DNA from 4 places in the Pseudoalteromonas sp. G5_S1_14_S5 genome. Region 1 is predicted to be linked to each of the others. Evidence: predicted binding sites of a transcription regulator. Region 1 holds the regulator's gene; each other region holds the start of a gene.
The links. Region 1 encodes FNR, which switches genes on or off when oxygen is low (the NO sensors DNR and NnrR bind a similar motif). Its sites were predicted from a motif close to TTGATCTAGATCAA; they were not measured.
Positions count from the first base shown of each region.

Region 2: ACTRWI_RS11955 (DUF3149 domain-containing protein) is a predicted target of FNR. The motif match lies at 799-812, and genes of this name have one in related genera.
Region 3: adhE (bifunctional acetaldehyde-CoA/alcohol dehydrogenase) is a predicted target of FNR. The motif match lies at 643-656, and genes of this name have one in related genera.
Region 4: grcA (autonomous glycyl radical cofactor GrcA) is a predicted target of FNR. The motif match lies at 1,082-1,095, and genes of this name have one in related genera.

Region 1 covers NZ_JBQKUM010000032.1:42,153-44,357, forward strand. The annotation lists gene uspE (universal stress protein UspE) at 1-430, opposite strand, end outside; gene fnr (fumarate/nitrate reduction transcriptional regulator Fnr) at 563-1,309, opposite strand; gene ACTRWI_RS11465 (sulfite exporter TauE/SafE family protein) at 1,396-2,070, opposite strand; gene ccoS (cbb3-type cytochrome oxidase assembly protein CcoS) at 2,060-2,205, opposite strand, start outside.
Region 2 covers NZ_JBQKUM010000035.1:887-3,091, reverse strand. The annotation lists gene ACTRWI_RS11965 (hypothetical protein) at 82-219, opposite strand; tRNA gene ACTRWI_RS11960 (tRNA-Pro) at 539-615, opposite strand; gene ACTRWI_RS11955 (DUF3149 domain-containing protein) at 871-1,011, shown strand; gene smrA (DNA endonuclease SmrA) at 1,179-1,760, shown strand; gene rluF (23S rRNA pseudouridine(2604) synthase RluF) at 1,929-2,205, shown strand, end outside.
Region 3 covers NZ_JBQKUM010000040.1:3,048-5,252, reverse strand. The annotation lists gene ACTRWI_RS13070 (YchE family NAAT transporter) at 1-148, opposite strand, end outside; gene adhE (bifunctional acetaldehyde-CoA/alcohol dehydrogenase) at 788-2,205, shown strand, end outside.
Region 4 covers NZ_JBQKUM010000006.1:83,099-85,303, reverse strand. The annotation lists gene nfo (deoxyribonuclease IV) at 1-868, opposite strand, end outside; gene grcA (autonomous glycyl radical cofactor GrcA) at 1,195-1,572, shown strand; gene ACTRWI_RS03345 (NADPH-dependent FMN reductase) at 1,667-2,205, opposite strand, start outside.

The DNA.
Region 1 (2,205 bases):
CAGGGCTAGGGCATTTTCTCAATAGGTGCCAATCAGTCGGTGTGAAGATAACTGATTCCAAAGTATCGTGCTTGCGTGTACCCTTAATCAAAATATCGTGACCACCGCTATAAACTTCGGCAATGATGGCCTCGTAAGGGCGGTTATGCCAAACCACTTGAACATTAAATTCAATAGAATCATCTAGGTAAGGCTGTGCAACTTTATTCATCCAGATTTCACGCTGATGGATAACGCCTTTGCGCATTGCATCTCTTTCATCGACAGAAAGCATAGATGTCATTTCATACGAGAAATCGTAGATAGACAAAAAGAAAGTGATATGGCTCGTTGAGGTGCTTTTCTTAGCAAGTTGGATAGCACGAACTAGAGCGGGTTGCTCATCATGATTAATGTCTGCGACAACTAAAATTTTGTTATAGATACTCATAACTAAGCCTACTTTTCAGACCGAACATATAAATAATGTAGCGTAGTTATGGAGAGATTAAGAGAAATAAAAGAGGTTTTAAGGGAGAAACATGATGTAGCTCATTATTGAACTACATCATTGATATCTAGACTATTCTTTTGAAACGCCAGCAAGTTCCATCAGCGCATCGTGATCTTCGATAGTGATATATTTGCCTTTAACGCTTAGGATGTCTGCTTTCTGGAAACGACCTAAAAGACGGCTAATAGTTTCAACCGTTAAACCTAGGTAGTTACCAATATCGCCACGAGTCATCGTTAAGCGGAACTCACGTGGGCTGAAACCACGTTGAGAGAAACGAGTTGAGAGATTATAAAGGAATGCAGCAAGGCGCTCTTCCGCATTCTTCTTGGAAAGAAGCAGAATCATTTCTTGGTCGCCTTTAATCTCGTTACTCATTAGGCGCATAATTTGCTGACGCAGCTTAGGCATTTTCCCTGACAGGTCATCAAGAATCTCGTATGGGATTTCACATACCATAGAAGTTTCTAGCGCTTGTGCGAAACTAGGGTGTAGGTCACCAGTAATCGCATCAAAGCCGACAAGATCGCCCGCTAGATGGAATGCAGTAATCTGCTCGTCACCTTGTTCGGTAATCGTGTAGCTCTTGATCGTTCCAGAGCGAATAGCGTAGAGAGATTTAAGCTCGTCACCAGCTTTAAATAACTCTTGACCTTTTTGAATAGGCTTTTTTCTCTCAATGATATGATCAAGTTGATCAAGTTCAGATTCATTCAAAGTGAACGGAATACAAAGTTGGCTAATACTACAATCATGGCAATGGATCGCACAGCCACCAGATTGGACACGTTTCGTTACAGGCTTTTCAGAAATCATAACAATCTTTCACTATTTGATAGACATCAATATTTTAGCATTCCTTTATCCAGTTAGGTAGTAAAAAAACCAGATTTAAAGAATGGTTATACGGTATAAGTAATGAGCAGCAGCGCCGTATATCCAGTGTAGAAACCGTAAATCAGGATTAAAATCGCGCCGAGTTGACGAAATATGTCAGCTTGTTGCAATTTCTTGAGGAAATTAGCGCCCATACCAACCGTCAGCATTGCGGGAAGCGTTCCCAAGCCAAATGCGAGCATAATTCCAGCTCCATTATACCAACTGCCTGACACAGCCGCCCAGGTCAGCATAGAGTAGACCATACCACACGGTAGCCACCCCCAAATGAAACCAAACGGCAGAGCGTGGCTTGGATGCTTGAGTGGGAGGAAAGACTTACCGACTGGTGAAATATAACGCCACAGCTTCTGACCGACCTTCTCAAAGAACAGCAAGCCAAACCACCACTTACCCATATACAGGCCCAAAATGATCATAAAGATGGCAGCGAACAAACGAAGCCAATTAAGTAGCGCGTTGAAATCGCTAAGTTGACCGATTGAAGAGATTGCACCGCCGATCATACCACCAATAACGGCATAGCTGAGTAGTCGACCAAGGTTGTAAAGTAGAGGGGTAACCGGGGAAGGTTTGGTATTGCCGATTGAAAGGAGCGACGCAATACCACCACACATTCCCATGCAGTGGCCCGCGCCGATCAGTCCGACAAAAAAGGCTCCGATCCAATCAGGCGTCATCGTTCTTTTTATCTAGGTTGGTTGGGGATTCATTACTAGCTTTGACACTCTTCACAGGCTTGCTGTCAGAGTGATCATGAGCTTTTTCGTCTTCGTCAAACAAAATGTTGTGACCTTGACGCTCCAGGTCTTCAA
Region 2 (2,205 bases), on a different contig from region 1:
CAGCTTACTGGCAGATAGAAAACAGGGCTACGGGTAAGATCCATTTTCCGCATAGCCCTATTTTGCTGCTTACTCGGTTATTTAAAGCATGTCAGTGCTCGCTTCAGAATAACGAGCAATGATTGGGTTTTGCATCGCATTAGGGTCACCAGGCGACCACATACCACGTTTCATTCCTTTAATGATTAAATGAATAACTGCCACATCTATCGCAGACATTCCGGCGATATTCACTGGTTCATTTTGGCTGTAGCCCTTTCTATTACAAAAAGTGCTACGGCTTTCTTCAATGTGTAATCGGTGAAGAGCTTATTTTAAAACATCAGACGAACCCTGCCTGGGTTTTAATCCTATTTCCAACATCCCCAAACGACCAAAGCCTGCTCATTGAGCAGGCTTTCTAAAAGTGGTCAGTGAAGAGGAATTCGATTGGACTGGCATTTCATCGGACTGGCGTACCACCCCCACCCATTAGCTCCGAAACAGAACATTCAAATGCGAAAAAGCCGTAGCATCTCTGCTACGGCTTTCTTTAATATGGTCGGTGAAGAGGGATTCGAACCCCCGACCCTCTGGTCCCAAACCAGATGCGCTACCAAGCTGCGCTATTCACCGAGAAATCTAACTGGCTCATTGCCTGTCGATGGAGCGTATAATACGGATTCTGAGTTTATCCGCAAGGACTTTTTATGATATTTATTGCGATTTTGAATCGTTCGAGCAAAAGACATACAATAACAAGCTCAATGTGACGAAAAACACATAGTTACCAACAAGTATTTAACTTATGCAACAGGATTGATCCAGATCAGTGAATTGAGAATGCCAATTAATACACTAACCCATGTCATATAACTTTGAGGTATACACATGGACTTTTGGCTAGATCTCCTATTTGGTAATGCAGTGGGACTATCTTCAATGATAGTAATCTTCGGGGCTCTGGGTCTCATGATGTTTTATGGAGGCTTCTTCATCTACAAAGTTATGACAGACAAATCTCCTCACTAGAGTCGCTCAGCTTGAATCATTTGCCTAAAGCCTCATTACTACAGGTAAATATGAAAACGCTTTGCACCGGAGCTGACTTCTCTTGTCTCCTCCGGTTTTTTTCATTTTTAAACCCTACCCCAACTTAGGTATACTTACTCTATTATTCCCAACTTGAGATACACACTATGTCTCATGATGACGATTTAGATCTATTCCAACAAATGATGGGCGATGTTAAACGTATCGACCATGACACCGCAGAACACCAGAAAGTACATCGCGTTACAGAGTCTCAGCTTGCTAAACGTGAAGCTGCTATGTGGCTCTCTGATGATGAGAAAGATTACCTATCACTCGATTATTCTCCGATGGTTAAGCCAGACGACGTTATTGCTTATAAGAAGGATGGTGTTCAGGAAGGCGTATATAAAAAACTGCGCCTTGGTAAGTATCCCATTCAGGCGAAACTCGATCTCCATAGAAAAACGCTGAAAGATGCTCGCAACGAAGTGCTGTCATTTTTACGCCAATGCTTAAGAATGGATGTTCGCACTGTCATTATCGTTCATGGGAAAGGAGAACGTTCAAATCCACCAGCGATGATGAAAAGCTACCTGACTAACTGGCTGACTCAGATCAACGATGTACAATGTGTACACTCAGCACAGCAATTTCACGGTGGTACCGGAGCTGTGTATGTCATGCTCAGAAAGAGCAACGAGAAAAAGTTAGAAAACAGAGAACGTCATCAGAAACGTACTAACTGATCATTGAGATTCTGGATAAAGCTTTCACCCCAAGATCGATATTTAGTGCCTAGACTCAAACCAAATGCTAAAATTGTTGTCAGTTAACGAATTCAAACGTAAAGCAACTGCTCTGTAGTTGCTTTTTTGTTTCCCTATATTTCCGTTGTGAAATGCTAAGAGAATATCATGTCACAAGAACACCAAGCTAAACGCCTTAACAAATACATCAGTGAAACAGGTTTTTGCTCACGCCGCGAAGCCGACAAACTGATTGATGCAGGTCGAGTTACTATTAATGGCAAAATCCCAGAAATGGGTACCAAAGTAATGCCAGGTGATGATGTTGAGATCGACAACAAACCGGTTCGCTCGAAAGAGAAGCCAATCTATATCGCTTTGAATAAGCCGACAGGCATTACCTGCACCACCGAACGTGATATTCCCGGAAACATCGTCGATTTCA
Region 3 (2,205 bases), on a different contig from region 1:
TATTGGCCTGAAAGGCGGTCCTGTTTCTATCTTCTGGCGGCATATGAGCAGTAAGAGAAACAAACACAGGCATGATGCCGATTGGGTTTACGGCTGCAACAAGCCCAAGGAAGAATTGCATAAAGATTGCGAGTTCTAAACCTTGCATGGGAGCGATCTCCAAGTAACGTAAAGTAGGATAGTGGGTCTGATCTGACCTCGGTCAGAGTGCGTAATGTAAGGGACAAATTCAATGAGAGCGAATGAAAAAAACTAACCTGAACAGGGGGCTATTTTTTAGAAAAACTAATTGAGTGTCGTATCTGTAATATTATTGTTACAAGGGGTTTTCTTGTGTTTATAGTTGCAACTTAATTTGAACGGAATGTTATATCACGCACGCTTTTAATAAAAATTATGACAGCTTCTAGCTCGTTGCAACGGTATGTATATACTCTCAGTGGCACATTTTTAGCCGTATACATATAAGTGAATTGGTTGAAAATGAAAATTTTTTACAGTTTATGATACAAAGTAAAAAATAATTATATGATTTCTTGTTTTTTGTCCTGTAGCAAAGTGTGATTTAAATTCATATAAATCATAATTTTATGGTTTCTTTTCGATTGCCTTACCACAGGGTGGGTAATTCTTTTGGAGTAACTGATCTGGGTCAATTTTTTTCACACACTGAAATAATATACTCAGCCCTGAAAGCAATTTACTAAGAACGCTGTTTTAAAGAGTTTAGGGCAAACAGCGAATTTAATAAAAAGTTTTTAATATTTATTATTTTAGGAGATCCACCATGCCTGTAAATAACTTAGCGGAACTTGATGCTCTAGTAGCTCGCGTTAAAGCAGCACAAGAAGAGTTTGCTACATTCTCTCAAGAGAAAGTTGATGCAATCTTCCGCGCAGCTTCTCTTGCAGCGAACCACGCTCGTATCCCATTAGCACAACAAGCAGTTGCTGAATCTGGAATGGGTATTGTTGAAGATAAAGTTATCAAGAACCATTTTGCTTCTGAATTTATCTACAACAAATACAAAGACGAAAAAACATGTGGCGTCCTAGAAGAAGATGACAACCTAGGCACAATGACTATCGCTGAGCCTGTAGGTATCATCTGTGGTATCGTTCCAACAACGAACCCAACTTCTACAGCAATCTTCAAATCTCTAATCTCTCTTAAAACACGTAACGGCATCATCTTCTCGCCACACCCACGTGCAAAGAACTCTACTAACGACGCAGCTAAACTGGTTCTAGACGCAGCGGTAGCAGCGGGTGCTCCAAAAGACATCATCGGTTGGATCGACCAACCATCTGTAGAGCTTTCTAACGCGCTTATGAAGCATGACGGTATCGCACTTATCCTTGCAACTGGTGGTCCAGGTATGGTTAAAGCAGCGTACTCTTCTGGTAAGCCTGCAATCGGTGTTGGTGCTGGTAACGTGCCGATAGTTATCGATGAAACAGCTGACATCAAACGTGCTGTAGCATCTATCCTAATGTCTAAAACATTCGATAATGGCGTTGTATGTGCTTCTGAGCAAGCTGCAATCGTTGTTAGCAATGTATATGAAGAAGTTAAAGAGCGTTTCGCTTCTCACAAAGCGCACGTTCTATCTAAAGCTGACGCTGACAAAGTACGTAAAGTACTCCTCATCGACGGCAACCTAAACGCGAAAATCGTAGGTCAACCTGCTCCAGCAATCGCTGAAATGGCCGGTGTTAAAGTTCCTGCTGATACAAAAGTACTTGTTGGTGAAGGTCTTGGTAAAGTTTCTTACGATGATGAGTTCGCTCACGAGAAACTATCTCCAACTCTAGGTCTATTTCGTGCAGACGACTTCGAAGACGCTGTTGCTCAAGCAGAAACTATGGTTGAAATCGGTGGTATCGGCCACACATCTGGTCTCTACACTAACCAAGATACAAACGCAGACCGTATCCGTTACTTCGGTGATAAGATGAAGACTGCTCGTATCCTAATTAACATCCCGACTACTCACGGTGGTATCGGTGACCTGTACAACTTCAACGTTGCACCTTCTCTAACTCTAGGTTGTGGTTCATGGGGGGGTAACTCTATCTCTGAGAACGTAGGTCCTAAGCACCTTATCAACAAGAAAACTGTAGCGAAGCGAGCTGAAAACATGTTGTGGCACAAACTACCTAAGTCTATCTACTTCCGTCGAGGTAGCCTTCCAATCGCAATGAG
Region 4 (2,205 bases), on a different contig from region 1:
TTCTAAGTTTTTGAATTTCCTCTTTCCAAATCGTTGAATCAATCGTTTCTAAGATAAGAGGGATACCATTTAAGCGAGAATCTGAGGCAATATACTCGAAACAATCCCAGCCAATTTCACCTTTTCCTAAAGAATGGTGTCTATCAACTCGGCTCGCGAACTCAGCCTTTGAATCATTGATGTGCATTGCTCTGAGATAGTGCATACCTACGATGCGGTCGAACTCAGCAAAAGTGTGCTCGCAAGCCTCTTTTGTTCTTAGGTCATAGCCCGCTGTAAAGGTATGACAAGTATCCAAACATACACCAACACGCGATTTATCTTCCACCTGATCAATGATCTCAGCGAGATGCTCGAACTTCCAGCCTAAGTTAGTGCCTTGACCTGAAGTGTTCTCAATCACCGCAATCACATCAGGAACCGCTTGATGAGCGAGGTTGATCGACTCAGCGATCTTAGCCAAGCATTCACTTTCTGAGATTTTCTTTAAATGACTCCCAGGATGAAAATTTAGTAGCGTTAGACCAAGCTGATTACAACGCTCCATTTCGTCAATAAAGGCAGCGCGCGATTTCTCTAGCTTTTCTTCTTCTGGTGCGCCGAGGTTAATCAAGTAGGAGTCGTGAGGAAGAATGTGCTCCGCTGAAAAGCCTAACATCTTACAGTTGGCTTTGAAGGCGCTAATGGTTTTGGCTTCTAACGGCTTTGCTGCCCATTGTCTTTGGTTTTTAATAAACAGTGCGAACGCATTAGCACCTATCTCTCGAGCTCTCATTGGAGCCTGATCAACACCACCAGCGGCCGACACATGAGCACCAATAAACTTAATATTTGTTTCAGGTTTTGACGATGAAATTTTGTTTGTCATTAAATCACTTCACACTTTCAGAATGCATCATAAATAAAGGGCCCTATCGATTACCGCTCAATAAAAGCGCAACAAATGTGGTAAATTTACAACAAATTTAACCGTTAAATATTTTTTATGCTTTACAATATTTTGTAATCAGATTGTTTTAAAAGGTTTTATTGATTTACCTCAAAATAGTTACCTTTTAAAAACATGGTTTTTGGTTGTTTTTTGACTTAAGTCAACATTAACCTCACAGGTATTAGGTATATATTAACCCAGCTCAATAAAAATCGAAAGTTAACACCATAATCAAACCACATTCAGTGGACTAGGAGATAGTTATGATCCAAGGTATTCAAATTACTAAAGCAGCAAACGACGACCTACTAAACTCAATCTGGCTACTAGACAGCGAAAAGAATGAAGCTCGTTGTGTTGCAGCTACTGCTGGTTTCGAAGCTGACCAAGTTATCCCAGCTGCAGACCTAGGTGAATACGAGAGCCGTGAAGTTGCTATCGAAAAAGCACCACGTATCGAAGGTGGTCAACACCTGAACGTTAACGTTCTTAAGCGTGAAACACTAGAAGACGCAGTTGCTCACCCAGAGAACTACCCACAGCTAACTATCCGTGTATCGGGTTATGCTGTACGTTTCAACTCTCTAACAACTGAACAGCAACGTGACGTTATCGCACGTACGTTCACTGAGTCCCTATAATCTCAGAACTAGAGTGTTAAAGATTTAAAAAGCTTGCTCAGAAATGGCCAAGCTTTTTTCGTTTTTATGCTGCTCACATTTATCTATACACTGATTATGGCGCATTTCGTTGAGAAGGATCTTTAGTGAAGGCTTTTGCTAACGTCGTTGGATCCACCTTATCTCTCTGTAACGCTGCACCTTGCGCCCACCACATCAACTGATGGAAAGTTCGGTTCATATATTCATCCCATTGAGCTTGCTCTGACTCTTGGGCAATACACCCCTCTTCATCAAAGACCTCTTGTGCTTTAGGTAGATGAATCATCGCAGAAACCGGCAAACAACCGAGTTCAGATAAGAAGGTACGCATCGAAACCGACGCTCTTGCCCCGCCCCACTGCCCCGCAGAATACGTCACAATCGCACTCGGCTTATACGAAAATAGCGAGCTACCAAAATGATTAAGAATATTGGCCAATGCCGGGCTCATTGAATGATTGTACTCTGGGCTTACCATCACGTAGCCATCAGCTTTGGCAATCTTCTCCGCTAACTCAGCAAGATGTGCAGGTACTTTGGATCGATGGTAAGAAAATTCAGGTTTAAACACCTCGCCAAAGTCGTAATCCAGTGGGTCGATAATCTCAACCG